DNA from 3 places in the Providencia lanzhouensis genome. Region 2 is predicted to be linked to each of the others. Evidence: predicted binding sites of a transcription regulator. Region 2 holds the regulator's gene; each other region holds the start of a gene.
What was found. Region 2 encodes LexA, which represses DNA repair genes until DNA is damaged. Its sites were predicted from a motif close to TNCTGTATGTACATACAGNA; they were not measured.
Positions count from the first base shown of each region.

Region 1: ACIH2S_RS11735 (DinI-like family protein) is a predicted target of LexA. The motif match lies at 3,092-3,111, and genes of this name have one in related genera.
Region 3: uvrA (excinuclease ABC subunit UvrA) is a predicted target of LexA. The motif match lies at 2,448-2,467, and genes of this name have one in related genera.

Region 1 is NZ_CP174123.1:2,475,051-2,480,089, reverse strand. Features, by position in the region: gene ACIH2S_RS11755 (cysteine hydrolase family protein) at 1-86, opposite strand, end outside; gene ACIH2S_RS11750 (sensor histidine kinase) at 212-1,579, opposite strand; gene ACIH2S_RS11745 (response regulator) at 1,569-2,243, opposite strand; gene ACIH2S_RS11740 (hypothetical protein) at 2,405-2,644, shown strand; gene ACIH2S_RS11735 (DinI-like family protein) at 2,815-3,075, opposite strand; gene ACIH2S_RS11730 (DUF1345 domain-containing protein) at 3,216-3,893, opposite strand; gene ACIH2S_RS11725 (VasL domain-containing protein) at 4,007-5,039, opposite strand, start outside.
Region 2 is NZ_CP174123.1:457,838-462,876, forward strand. Features, by position in the region: gene plsB (glycerol-3-phosphate 1-O-acyltransferase PlsB) at 1-2,015, opposite strand, end outside; gene ACIH2S_RS02065 (diacylglycerol kinase) at 2,140-2,514, shown strand; gene lexA (transcriptional repressor LexA) at 2,652-3,269, shown strand; gene zur (zinc uptake transcriptional repressor Zur) at 3,428-3,943, opposite strand; gene ACIH2S_RS02080 (fimbrial protein) at 4,909-5,039, shown strand, end outside.
Region 3 is NZ_CP174123.1:573,475-578,513, forward strand. Features, by position in the region: gene uvrA (excinuclease ABC subunit UvrA) at 1-2,349, opposite strand, end outside; gene ACIH2S_RS02575 (single-stranded DNA-binding protein) at 2,693-3,211, shown strand; gene ivbL (ilvB operon leader peptide IvbL) at 3,461-3,550, shown strand; gene ilvB (acetolactate synthase large subunit) at 3,655-5,039, shown strand, end outside.

The sequences.
Region 1 (5,039 bases), 2.0 Mb from region 2:
TTGACTTGGGAATAACTGCTATTGGATAAACCGTTTTTACCCACAATATCGTTAATAAGATCAATGATGATTAGCGCCTGTGACATTATTGCCCCTTTTTATGGCTAAGTAATTTAACGTAAAAGGGGATTGTAATGTTTATTATGCACTAGGGATGTTAACTGAATAACATTATTTTAAATAATGGTATTATTCTCGACTGCCGCTTTAATTAAGGCAAATCAATAATAAATCCAATACCTTTATTCTCTAATCCATCAGTGACTTTTAATGTTGCACCTATTTTCGATGCCAGATTATGGGCAATAGATAATCCTAAACCGCTTCCTGTTTCTAATGTTCCGGGCACACGGTAAAAGCGAGAAAATAGATGTGCTCGGCTCTCTTCCGGAATACCGCGTCCATTATCTTGAACCGTAATGGTGGCACCAAAAGGGGTGAGATCGACCAGTGTCACTTTTATTTTGGCTTTTTCAGGAGAATATTTAATCGCATTTTCGATTAAATTAGTGAACACATTACTCAGCGCCAGCTTATCAGTTTCGACATAAAAAGAATCTGGACTGGATAATTCCACATCAATATGTTTATTGAGAGCATAAGGAATATGGGATGAAATGAGATTACTGATTAACATAGGTAAATCAATTTGCTCTTTACGAATGGCAAAATCTTCCGCTTCCAAACGTGCGAGATCAATTAATTGATGAGATAAAGAGGCGGCGCGCGTTAATGTCTCTTTCATATCATTAATAATCTCGGCTTTTTCTTTTGGATTATCGATATGCATTAACACATGCAATTGTGCTGTTACCGCTGCAATCGGAGTCCGCAATTCATGAGCCGCATCTGCCATAAAACGTTTTTCGCGTAAATTCGCGGCATCGACTCGTGCCATTAATTGGTTAATCGCGGAAATAATAGGGCGAGTTTCTTTATACATATCTTTGGTATCAATCGGCGTTAAATTTCCCGGTTGACGCGATGAAATAATTTTAGCGACTTGTTTAATGGGGCGAATACTAAAATAGGCAGTGATCAAAATAGCGATTAACATTATGCCCAAAATAAAGGCGAGAGGAATGGCAGTGCCTTCGGCTGGATTACCAATTAACTTTCGTCGCTCAAGATACGATTCTGCAATCACAACTTCGAGGGTATGGTCATCATCCCATGCAGAAGTGAAATGCCAATCTTTATGTTGGGCAGTTAGCATATCGACTGATTTTAGTGATGGGTCTGAAATCTTTTCACTATTGCGATATAGCACATGTCCCAGATTATCCCGCACAACCATATACGGTTTATAGCTAGTTTCAATGCCGTTTTCCATGGCATCGGTATACATTTTTTGCAGAATAACCGCGAGCTTATCAAAATATTCTGGGGTATCTGATACTGTACCTAATGTTCGCGCAATCCCTTGTGTGACGATTTGCTGTTGTTGGTTAAACTCATCATCATCGACCAAGTCAGGTAGATAAAAAAATTGTAACCAACCGACTAGCAGCAGCCATAAAAAGATGACTGCGCCAATCTGAATACCAAATGTGTAGACAAGAAAGGATTTAATCTTCACCAGATTGCGCTTCTTTTTTTAGTAAATAACCGATGCCACGGATAGTAATAATTCTGTCTTTACCAATTTTGCGGCGTAAATTATGAATGTGGACTTCAAGGGAGTTACTTTCCACATCATCCAAGCCAAATAAACGTTGCTCTAAATCTGTTTTTCGCACGACATTGTCGGCATTTTTAATTAACTCGTATAGCAACAGATATTCTTTACCGGAGAGTAATAATAATTGACCATCCAAGGTGACTTGATGGTTTAATGGATTTAATTGCAGATTATCTAATTGCCAAATTTCAGATGAAAACCCAGCCATACGGCGGCTAATAGCCTTTACGCGAGAAATCAACTCTGGCATTTCAAAGGGTTTTGTTAAGAAATCATCGGCACCAGAATCTAAGCTCGCCACTAAATTATCCATTTTATTACGGGCGGTAAGAATAATAATCGGTATCGATTCTCCAGATTGGCGCCATGCAATTAATTCCTCTTGACCATCACCATCAGGTAATCCCAAGTCTAAAAGCATGACATCAAAATTGCGTGCCTGTAATTGCTGCTTAGCATCAGATAATAATCTGACCCAGCAAGGATTAAATCCGGCTAATTCCAGTCCACGACATAACGCTTTGCCGAGCTGAAGATCATCTTCTACCAATAAAATATTCATATTTATTACCTCTGTTGCGGAGTATAAGCAGACTCCGCTCACCCAGCAACTAGGATATTTATCCCCTTAAGCATCCCTTAAGGTTGGTTTAACCAAATATTAAGGTACTAAAATGCAAAAGAACTAATATACCCTCAACAACCATAACAAGAGCATTCATCATGAAAAAAGCGTATATTGAAGTGCCTCTATTTATCGGGATTATTTTTTTTGCCATGGTATTTATGGGGGCGAGTTTCAATAAACCACAATTGGCGTTGAATCCGACAAAATTAAATGAAGTTCAGCGATGCACTGATGCGAAAACGTGCTTAGTAGAGACTCGGATACTTGAAGTGAGTAAAACGAAACGTAATCCGGTGAATGAGTTTAAATCGTATCTTCGTCAGAAACTTTATTAATATTCTTTCGACAATGGCGGAATAGTGAATTGTGGTGCTATCGATTTTTATATGCAGAAGCGTATAAACGATAGGCAGAAACAGATTGAAAGTGACTCAGATTAACTTCAAAGAATAATGGATTAAGAAATGGAAGATGGATATTACCCTTCCATTTCTCTGCTAATCATCTAGTCATCGGTATTTGCTTCAGGTAGCCAGCCGTCATCCATCCAAATTTCTTCTAAGATCTCTTCAATGCGTAATTTATCATCCGCAATCTTCGTTCCTGAAATATTAATCGCCTGCTGAGAGCTAAAGCCCACTCGAGTGACCATATCAGGGTACTGTGACTGTAGTTTGCGTAAAATCTCAGACTCTAAAGCTTGTAAAACCAAGCCACTTGGTTTTTGCGGTGAATTCTTATCAAATAACACTTCGATGCGTAACATAATAGCCTCTACTAAAGACTGTATTAATATACAGTATTTTTAGATCTATATGGGGATATTGTCAATATCCTGCATTGAATATTTTTTTATTGTGATAGCAGGCTAACTCTTTTTATTTCGACAAGTTAATCCGATAACCTTTAAAAGAAGCTGGCAGAAATATTAATACACAACCCTAAAATGGCCATATTAAAGACAAATGAAATAACGGATTGGAGCAATACTGCGCGACGCATAGGGGTTGAGGCTACTTCTACATCTGCCGTTTGTGAGGCGACGGCAATGGTGAATGAGAAATACATAAAATCCGAATAGCTGGGTTGGGTGATTTTATCGGGGAAAATTAACCACGGTTTTTCATTTTCACTATTGCCGTAATAGAGATGGGCATAGTGCATGGTAAAGCCCGTGGGTAAGAGCAGCCAAGAGGATATCAATGTCGAGGCAGTTAAAATATAGGAGTAAATTTTATCGGCTTTCGGGATATCACTGTGTCCGCCCAAGGCAAAAAATAAGGCTAATAAACTGACGCAGCAGCCTGACATCAAGAAAAATATTACCATGCTCGCGCTTTCATCTTCGATTTTTGTCAGCTTACGAATGTCTTTCACATTGTGGCTAATAATTCTCTGGAACAGAAACAGCAAATAGCACCACGCAAATGCGTTCCAACTGATAATTAAGTTAATAATCAGACTTTGTGTTTGAAATAAAGCGAAGAAAGTGATGAAAGCAACAATTAGCGAGACCAAAAAGCGCGGTCGAGAATGAAATGCATGACGTAGCTGGTGGGTGATGCGAGCAGCACAGCGAAGCATGGGGTATTCCTTGAAAAATAATTATCGCGTTAATTTAAAACGAGTATATCACTGAAAAAAAATGGAGCACGAATAAGGTGCTCCATACAGGTATTACTTAGGAATAAATAGGTTTATTTTTCGCTTTGTCTTATCAACGCATAGCGATTGAGTAGCTGTTTAAAATGGTTATCAATTCGTTGGTATTCAGACTCAGGGACGGAGCCTTGGGTTTGAAGTTGCTCAAGACGACGTAATTCCTCTTCCAAAGGAACGCTTTGATTAAAATGCTGGCGAGCATTGAAAATAATGGTTTTTAATTCAGACCCCGTGATATAGCTGCGAGGTTTACCATCAAGACTGTCTAAGCGCGTACTGAGATTGTTTAGCTCGGCCATCCCTTCAGACCACTGTTGTAATTTATCGTTAGATAGCGCATTAATTTGCATATTTTGCTGCCATTTATCGTTAAATGCGCTGACTTCTTGTCGTTCACCATATTGCTTAGTGAGGTAACTCACCATGCTTAATCCATACTGCTGAGACCAAATTGGGGAGATGGATTCTAATTCCACGAGGTAGTTATCGATTATCTTGAGTTTTTCAGGAGAAAAACTATTCGGTTGTGCGGCATTAGGCTGTAATTGTTGCTCAAGAATTGAGGCAATATTCGGCGTAAAGTCAGGTAACTGGGGTAGTGCTTGCGCTAAAACGTGGTTATTGATTTGCGGGTGTAAGACATACAAAGTTCCTGCACACAGCGCGCCTGTGAGCACAATACCGAAAGCCAGACCCACACAAATGCCTTTTCGGTAAGAAGGCTTGGTCGGTGTCGGTGTGCTGATAGTAGCATTGGCTTTGATGGAAATTGGTGTTGCGGCGGTGCGGGCATGAAATGATGATGGCGAGGTTTTTGGCAATTGCAGCGGCGTTGGTGGAATAAAGCCACTATCAGGAACATCGGTATTTTCGAGCTGCTTGGCTTGGGTGGTGAGCAAGCTTTGGAGTCGCTCCAGCTGAGTGAGGTGTTTGAGCTCTAATGTTTGCAGCAATTGTCCGATTTGGTTGAGGGTGGCTTCAGTTTGATACAGTGCTGGAAGGTCAGCATAAACAGGCGCATGAGCACGTAACCCTGTCATGAGTTGTTGGCTCAGCGTAGCGAGAATT
Region 2 (5,039 bases):
TCAATCAATGTATCCACTGTTTCCGTAAGCGCATTTGCGTCATAACGCATAAACAGCTCAGCTTTCAGGAATGGATAAATCAGCGCAACTTGCTGGTGGATTGCATCACGGCTAATGCGCTCATGGTGCAGCACAATGCTGGCGATAAGCGAAGGCAGAACCAGTAAGTGATGAATATTGTTACGGTAATAGGTCATTAAGACGGCATTTTCGCGTGGCAGAATAATAATATCCCCCATGCTGTCTTTTTCGACTTCAAACTTGTTCATCTGCAAAGCGTGTTCAAGCAGCTCTTCAGCCGTTTTGTTCGGCGTAGTTGCATCGGCAGTGTAAGGTACATTGCGCAGTAGCTGTAGATAGCACTCGATTTGTTCAAGCAGTTGTTCACGGGTGAGCGAGCGCTGACGTGAAGCCAACAATGCCGTTGAACATAGGTTAATCGCGTTGGCAGCTGCCGCATTATTGATATTCACCATAATGTTATCGGCTAAGCTGCTGACGGTTGGGTTTAACCAGCTCGGGCGCTGTGGTTCAATCGGGTCGATAGATTCACGCCAATTTGGTACGCGGTTATTTAAGTACTGGGTCAGTGAAATTGGTTGCCCAAAGTTCACATAACCTTGACCCAAATTACGTAGTTTACGCAGACCACGTACCATGGAGAAGAAGCCTTCTTTCTCTTTCTCAGCGCCACGCAGCTCTTTTGCGTAAGTTCCTACTTCCATCACATGCTCGTAACCAATATAGATAGGAACGATGGTGATAGGGCGGGAGTCTCCGCGTAGCATCGCTTGTAGGGTCATCGACAAGGTACCGGTTTTCGGTTCCAGTAAGCGACCTGTACGTGAACGACCTCCTTCCACAAAGTATTCAATCGAATAGCCGCGAGCAAATAGCTCACTGAGGTATTCGCGGAATACGGTGGAATAGAGTTTATTACCTTTGAACGTACGGCGAATAAAGAACGCGCCTAAACGGCGGAAAATAGGACCGGCTGGCCAAAAGTTAAGGTTAATACCCGCCGCAATGTGTGGTGGCACCAAGCCTTGGTGATAAAGCACATAAGAAAGCAGCAGGTAGTCCATATGGCTACGGTGAGAGGGCACATACACAATTTCGTGACCATCTTGCGCCAGCTGGCGAACGCGCTCAGCATGTTGAACATTGATCCCTTGGTATAAGCGGTTCCATGTCCAACCGAGTACACGGTCAGTCAGTCGCACTGCTTCATAAGAGAAGTTAGCAGCAATCTCTTCCATCATCGCCACGGCATTTTGCTGGGCTTTTTGTAATGGGATTTTTTTACTGCGCGCTTCGTCTTCAACGGCTTTTTCAATCGCTTTAGAGGATAGCAGCTTATTAAATAGCTCATAACGGGCAGGCAGTTTTGGCCCGACCGCAGCTAAACGCTGACGAGAGTAATGAATACGTGCTACGCGAGCAAGTTTGTTGGCAATGATGGTATCAGTGCCATGCTCTTGTGCCATCTGGCCAAGAGAAATGCTCGGAGAAAAACGCACAAAACTATCGCGCCCTAACCACAGGACTGCAAAGAATTTTTGCACACCGTTTAAGAGTTTTAGCGGGGCAGGCTTATGCCCTTCGCGACCCGGCGCACGTCCAAACATGACGGATGCAGGTAGCATTTGAATATCAAGATTTGGATTGTTTTTATGCAAATCCAGATACGCATGGAATATTTTTACTGACTCTTTACGTGGATCTGGGGAGTAGTAGCGGAACACGCGCGGACCATCATCAATAAACACATAGGCTGGAAGCTTGGTGCCATTGATGTCGTTATCCACGAGCGGATCAGGTAAACCAATCGCTAAGCATTGTTGGCGAAGCGTGAGCAGGTCGGACTTTGAGTGATATGGCAAGACGTACAGCGTTGGCTTGCCTGGGTCAAGCTGTAACTCTGTTATCGGGTCCGTTGGGATTAGTTTACTTTTTACCAATAATTTCAGTGGTAAATTCAACGTGTTGTAATATATTTTACGCCATAGTGACATAAATGATTATAGCCTCTTGTTAGTAATGCTGCGCAATCATATCAGAAAGCAATGTTTAGATCTGTTATCGATAATTCACTTTGACTGCAAAAGTTGATTATTGTTTAGAAATTAAGGAAAAAATATGGCAAGTCAAACTAAGGGACTCACTCGGGTCATCAAAGCGGCTGGATACTCCCTTAAAGGTTTAAAAGCAGCATGGGTAAATGAAGCTGCATTTCGTCAAGAAGCGATTGCTGCTATCATTGCGATAATTATAGCTTTTTGCTTGGATATTAGCCAAATTGACAGGATTTTGTTGATTGGTTCAGTTGTGTTAGTCGCTATTGTTGAGTTAATTAACAGTGCAATTGAGGCGGTTGTTGATCGTATTGGCAGTGAATACCATGAATTATCTGGGCGAGCGAAAGATATCGGCTCCGCAGCCGTGTTCGTCACGATAGGATTGGCACTGTTTATCTGGGGAACCGTATTATGGGCGCGTTATTTTGCGGTTTAGTGGGCTAAAAACAGTAAAAGCGATAAAAAGCCAGAAATTCATCAACAAAAGCAGATTTTGGCTAATTTAACAGTTCCCAATACCCATTTACCTGTATATACTCACAGTCTGACTGTATAAACAAACAGGGGAATGGGATGAAAGCACTGACAGCTCGACAACAGCAAGTTTACGATCTGGTGCGTGACCACATTTCGCAAACGGGCATGCCACCAACACGCGCTGAGATAGCAGCAAGTTTGGGTTTTCGTTCGCCTAATGCGGCAGAAGAACATTTAAAAGCCTTAGCTCGTAAAGGGGTAATTGAAATTGTTTCTGGAGCTTCCAGAGGCATTCGTCTGTTGTTAGAAGAAGAATCCGAAGATTTAGGGCTTCCTCTGATTGGACGTGTTGCTGCCGGCGAACCATTGCTTGCGCAAGAACATATTGAAAGCCATTACCAAGTTGACCCAGAATTATTTAAACCACACGCAGATTTTTTATTACGCGTAAATGGTATGTCGATGAAAGATATCGGTATTATGGATGGTGATTTACTTGCGGTACATAAAACGCAGAATGTCCATAATGGGCAAATTGTTGTGGCGCGTATCGAAGATGAAGTCACGGTTAAACGCTTTAAGCAACAAGGTAATCGCGTTGAACTTATTGCTGAAAACGCTGATTTTGCACCAATCGTGGTTGATTTGCGCGAACAGAATTTTACCATTGAAGGCCTGGCTGTTGGGGTTATCCGTAACAGTGATTGGCATTGATGATGAGATATTGAGTCTGGCAGCAGACTCAATATCTCTATTTTTTGAATAGCCTTTCTTTATATAGCTATTTTCATACTGTTTTTCTTTATATAGCCATCTTCCATGTTGCTATATAGCTTCCTTTATTTTACTTCCTGTAGACCACTTATTCTATATCACTTCTTTTTTGAACTGACCGTGGCGTGATGGTTATGCTCACAGTGTTCATGATCTTGGCAATTGGAAATCTCAAAACATTTTTGACATAAACCATGGTTTTCTACCACCGTATGCCTGAGATGAAAATGATTTTCTTCCGCTAGTGTGCTAATCGCTTGTTCGATAGTCGTGCAGTCACTTTCGGTCACATTGCCACAATTATCGCAAATCAACATCACTGAAATATGGCTTGGATTATCCACATGGTGACAAACCACATAGCTGTTTGTGGATTCAATTTTATGAATAAATCCTTGTTCCATGAGGAACTCTAAACCGCGATAAACGGTAGGGGGTTTAGCCTGAGGCTCTATTTCACGCAGTAAATCTAGTAGATCATAAGCACTGATCGCACCGTGTTGCTGCGCAATTAATCGCAGAACAGTCTCTCTTTGTGGGGTCAAACGCACGCCTCGAGACTGACAAATACGTTCGGCCGTCGTAAGCAGCATGTCTTCACTGATTGTTTTCATCTTGTTTGGCCCCACCTAGATAGCTTCAAGTTTTTATTACTGTTTAGTTTACCATAACTTCCATTTCTGTTGTGTTTGAAATGGTGGTGATGAAATAAACAATTTTTTACTAAATTGAATACGCAATTTTAACTTTAATAAAGGCAACATTAATAAAAAATGAACTCCTTATTTAAGAGATGGTTTTTTCTATTTTAAATAAATCATTAATTGCTACATTTTAGTTAATCATTGGGTGTTAAATTTAACCAAATAAAAACAATTATTGAAATTCATTGTTACTATTTAGCGTTGATTTTAATTAAGACTTATCTTACCCCTTGTTTCTTATGTAGCGATTACTGACGCGAAAAAGACACTGGATAGATGTTAAATCTAATAAATTTACATCTGTTCGGTTTATTAAGTTGTATTTAAATATAAATATAGATTTTTATATTTATAGGTTTTTTGCAATATTTAGACATTTTTATAAATGCAAAATGAAGTCTTCATATAAATCTTTCTAAGTAATTCATCATTTCTTTAGATTTAATTACTCATTCAGTGGATAAAAGTTGTCTTTGTGCATTTTGTCGATATAAAAAACCAAGTCAACGCTTCATTTGGGTGGTTTTTGACAACATATGTCACGTATGTAGAATTGACATCAGAAAATATCACAAGGTAGTTATCAGAATTCATTTAGTGTTCTATATCAATTTTAATTAATTAATGAATGACTCAGTAATTAATTTAGAAGTGAGAATGTTGGCTTAATGATTTCTGTTTTTTAAATCACATAAATGAGATGGAGCTCGTTTATATAAAAAAATCTCTAACCTGAATGAAATTCATCAAGTAGGAAAGCTAGAGGAATTTTCAAGGGTGCACTGATTAAGTAAATAGACTTAATTTTGCATCAGTGGAAACAGGAAAGAGAAAAAGAGAAATAGCAGTTCCTACTCATTTAAAGGAAAACTTTTATGAAACTGAATAAATTAGCATTAACTCTAGCTTTAGGTTTAGGTGTTGGCGTTTCAGGTGTTGCTTTAGCTGCTGATCCAGTAGAAAGCTCACAAGGTGAAATCCGTTTTACTGGTTTCATTAACGACGT
Region 3 (5,039 bases), 120 kb from region 2:
TTTACCTTTGTATTTGATTTCTAAGGTTTCGCGGTTATAGCGCTTGCCCTTACATTGGTCACACGGCACATAGACATCGGGCAGGAAGTGCATTTCCACCTTAATTACACCATCCCCTTGGCAGGCTTCACAACGACCGCCTTTCACGTTAAAGCTGAAACGCCCTGGGTTATAGCCGCGAGTCCGTGATTCTGGTACACCCGCGAACAGCTCACGAATTGGCGTAAAGATACCCGTATAAGTGGCTGGGTTCGAACGTGGGGTGCGTCCAATAGGGCTTTGGTCGATATCGATCACTTTATCGAAATGCTCTAAACCTTCGACATTGGTATACGGCGCAGGGTTAATCACTGTTGCCCCATTTAACTGGCGCTGAGCAATTGGGAATAGCGTATCGTTGATGAGCGTGGATTTACCGGAACCAGAAACCCCTGTAATACATGTAAATAAGCCAACAGGAATATTCAGGGTGACATTCTTCAGGTTGTTGCCTGTTGCGCCCATCACCGTCAACACTTTATCTTTATTAAATGGAACCCGCATTTGTGGGATATCAATCTTGCGCTCACCACTTAAGAATTTACCCGTTAAGGATTCTGGGTTAGCAACGATATCTTCCAATGTACCTTGCGCCACAATTTGACCACCGTGAACACCGGCACCTGGACCAATATCAATCACATGGTCAGCAGCGCGGATCGCATCTTCATCGTGCTCAACCACAATCACGGTGTTCCCTAAGTTACGTAGGTGAATCAGGGTTTCCAGTAATCGGTCATTATCGCGCTGGTGGAGCCCGATAGACGGTTCATCCAGCACATACATCACACCGACCAGACCCGCACCGATTTGGCTTGCTAGACGGATACGCTGGGCCTCACCGCCGGATAATGTTTCTGCGGAGCGTGAAAGGCTTAAGTAATTGAGTCCCACATTCACTAAGAACTTCAGACGGTCGCTGATCTCTTTCAGGATTTTTTCGGCAATCTTGGCGCGTTGCCCACTGAGTTTTAAGTTTTGGAAAAACTCCATTGCATGACCGATGCTGTAATCTGCAATTTCAGGCAGGGTGGTATTTTCCACAAACACAAAGCGAGCTTCTTTACGCAGACGGGTTCCGGAGCAAGTCACACAAGGGCGGTTGCTAATGTATTTTGCTAACTCTTCGCGCACCGCGGTGGATTCCGTTTCTTTATAACGGCGTTCCATATTGTTAAGCACACCTTCGAACGGATGGTAGCGTACGGTAATATCTCCGCGATCATTACGATATTTGAATTCAATAGTTTCTTTGCCTGAACCATACAAAATTACTTTTTGAATAGCTGGGCTGAGTGAGTCATAGGGGGCTTCAACATCAAACTTATAGTGTTCGCCCAATGACATTAGCATCTGAAAATAATAGAAATTACGACGATCCCAGCCGCGAATAGCCCCGCCCGCAAGGGAAATTTCGGGATTTTGAATCACACGCTCAGGATCAAAAAATTGCTGAACCCCTAAGCCGTCGCAGCTTGGGCAAGCCCCTGCTGGGTTGTTGAATGAGAACAGGCGTGGCTCTAACTCCATCATACTATAGCCACAAACAGGGCACGCAAAGTTAGCAGAGAACACTAATTCTTCGGCTTTTGAGTCATCCATATCAGCGACAACAGCGGTGCCGCCAGATAACTCGAGTGCAGTTTCAAAGGATTCTGCAAGACGCTGGGCGATATCGTCGCGTACTTTGAAACGGTCAACCACGACTTCAATGGTATGTTTTTTCTGTAACTCGAGTTTTGGTGGATCGGATAAATCACAAACTTCACCATCAATACGGGCGCGAATATACCCTTGGCTCGCTAAGTTATCGAGTAACTTAACGTGCTCACCTTTACGTTCTTTTACGACCGGAGCCAGCAGCATCATGCGGCGATCGGTCGGCTGTGCGAGGACGTTATCCACCATCTGGCTAACGGTTTGTGCCGCAAGCGGAATATCATGATCAGGGCAGCGTGGCTCACCTACACGGGCAAACAATAGACGCAGGTAGTCATGGATCTCGGTGATGGTCCCAACCGTTGAACGTGGGTTATGAGAAGTGGATTTCTGTTCAATGGAGATAGCAGGCGACAGCCCTTCGATATGGTCAACATCCGGCTTTTCCATTAAAGAAAGGAATTGACGAGCATACGCGGATAGTGACTCAACATAACGACGCTGACCTTCAGCATAGAGGGTATCAAAGGCAAGGGAAGACTTCCCTGAACCAGATAGCCCTGTAATAACTATCAGCTTGTCTCGGGGGATGATGAGATTGATATTTTTTAGGTTATGCGTGCGTGCGCCGCGGACTTCGATATTCTCCATTTACCACTTCCCGAATGAATTGATAGTGAACAAAAATGAACTTGGTAGTCTTAATTAACGAGCCAGTATTAATAAACGATTTAGTATTGCACAAAATTTGCTGAATGGATATACAGTATATGTGCTCTTTATATTTCATTCCATAGGGGACTGATAGCAACTTATCTGTGACGCCAATAATTAGCGTCTATACTAAAAAACAGTAATGCAGATTTCACTTAAATTTGGAAAGCGCTTCGCAACTTCTCATCAGCAATCTCAATTTATGGTGCAATACAGATAGGTCGTGGTAAACTTCACGGTCAGTCCAGAGATTAAAAATTCAATGCATCAGGAGTAATAAATGGCCACCAGAGGCGTAAATAAAGTAATTCTTATCGGTAACTTAGGACAAGATCCAGAAATCCGTTATATGCCTAACGGCGGAGCTGTCGCTAACCTGACTCTGGCAACTTCTGAAAGTTGGCGTGACAAGCAAACCGGTGAAATGCGTGAAAAAACCGAATGGCACCGTGTTGTGATTTTCGGTAAATTAGCCGAAGTTGCTGGTGAATACCTGAAAAAAGGTTCACAAGTTTATATCGAAGGTTCATTGCAAACCCGTAAATGGCAAGACCAAAGCGGTCAAGATCGCTACACCACCGAAGTTGTGGTAAATATCGGCGGTTCAATGCAGATGCTTGGCGGTCGCGGCGGCGATGCCCCATCACAAGGTCAAAGCGGCGGACAAGGCGGTTGGGGTCAACCACAACAGCCACAAGCAGCACAACAATTCAGTGGCGGTGGCGCAGCACCAGCGCGTTCACCAGCGCCACAAACCAATGAACCACCAATGGATTTTGATGACGACATCCCGTTCTAATTTCTAAATTAGAAAATCAAAATCATCGATTAAAGCCCTTAATTTTAAGGGCTTTAATTTTTTATGAGCAATTTCAATTCAAATTATCACAACTCAACAACATTCTGTGATATGCCTCTCATTTGAAATCCACAACCAAGAAAAACGAAAAAAAGGGTTGTGAAGGTTAGGGTTTTATGGTTTCTTAGATGCAGCAAACACAAAAATGAAAAATCAGACAGAATTAAATTACAGGAAACTCTCGTGAAAATGACTGCTAACCGTTCAAACCTACTACTTACCGCGCCACTAGCCGCGGTAGTCGTGCGTGTGGTGGTGGTCGTGGGCTTAGCGCCGTAACGGGAACAAATCACGCGATTTAGAAACCCCGCCGGCGCAAACCGAGCGGGGTTTTTTTATGACCTAAAACTCGGATCCGCAGGCTAGTGAAGGAATAAAAAATTATGAGCGAGTCGGGCACAACATCACCACAAAAAAACTATTTTACAGGCGCAGAATTGATCGTCCATTTGTTGGAAAAACATGGCATTACCATCGTTTCTGGTATCCCCGGCGGGGCTGCATTGCCATTCTACGATGCGCTGGGGCAGAGCAAAAAAATTCGCCACATACTGGCGCGTCACGAGCAAGGTGCGGGTTTTATTGCACAGGGAATTGCACGTAGCACAGGCAAAGCGGCAGTGTGTATTTCCTCAAGCGGTCCCGGTGCCACTAACTTAGTGACAGCCATTGCGGATGCTAAGCTGGATTCAATTCCACTGGTATGCATCACTGCGCAAGTGCCATCTTCGATGATTGGTACCGATGCGTTTCAGGAAGTTGATACTTACGGTATTTCAATTCCGATTACGAAACACAATTATTTGGTGCGCAGCATTGAAGACCTGCCTCGTGTTATCTGCGAAGCATTTCGTATTGCTGAGTCTGGGCGTCCAGGACCTGTTTGGATTGATATTCCAAAAGATGTACAGACTGCGACCATTGAGTTAGATGTGCTGCCAGAGGTTTTACCGAAAGATAAAGCCCCAAGTTTCGATATGGAAAAAGTAATTCAAGCGGCGGAAATGATCAACCGTGCGAAGCGTCCTGTACTCTATTTCGGTGGTGGGGTGATTAGCTCAGATTCAACCGCGACGGCTATCGCTTTTGCGGAAAAAGCCTCTTTACCAACGACAATGACCTTGATGGCGCTGGGAACGATCCCAATGCGTCACCCGCTGTATTTGGGCATGTTGGGTATGCATGCGGCACGAAGCACGAACATGATCATGGAAGAGTCTGATTTACTGATTGTTATCGGTGCTCGCTTTGATGATCGCGCCATTGGTAAAGCGGAAAAGTTCTGCCCGAATGCCAAAATTATTCATGTTGATATCGATAAAGCGGAAATCAGTAAAATCAAACGTCCAGATATTGCTATCCATGCGGATGCGGGACAAATATTGGAGCTGTTGCTGCCATTAGTTGAGCGGAATGATCGTCAAGAGTGGGTTCAGCAAGTTAATGATCTGAAAAATAATTATCCGCTGAATTTAGCCAATGCGGATGATCCATTAGATCATTACGGTTTGGTATTAGCCACCGCGCGCGCCGCAGGGGAAGAGGCGATTGTCACGACGGATGTTGGGCAACATCAAATGTGGGCGGCGCAAGCTTACCCATTATCACGACCTCGCCAATGGTTAACATCCGGTGGTTTGGGCACCATGGGCTTTGGTTTACCGGCAGCCATTGGCGCGGCATTGGCTCACCCAGATAAAACCATCGTTTGTTTTTCTGGTGATGGTAGCTTGATGATGAATATTCAGGAACTGGCGACAGCGGCGGA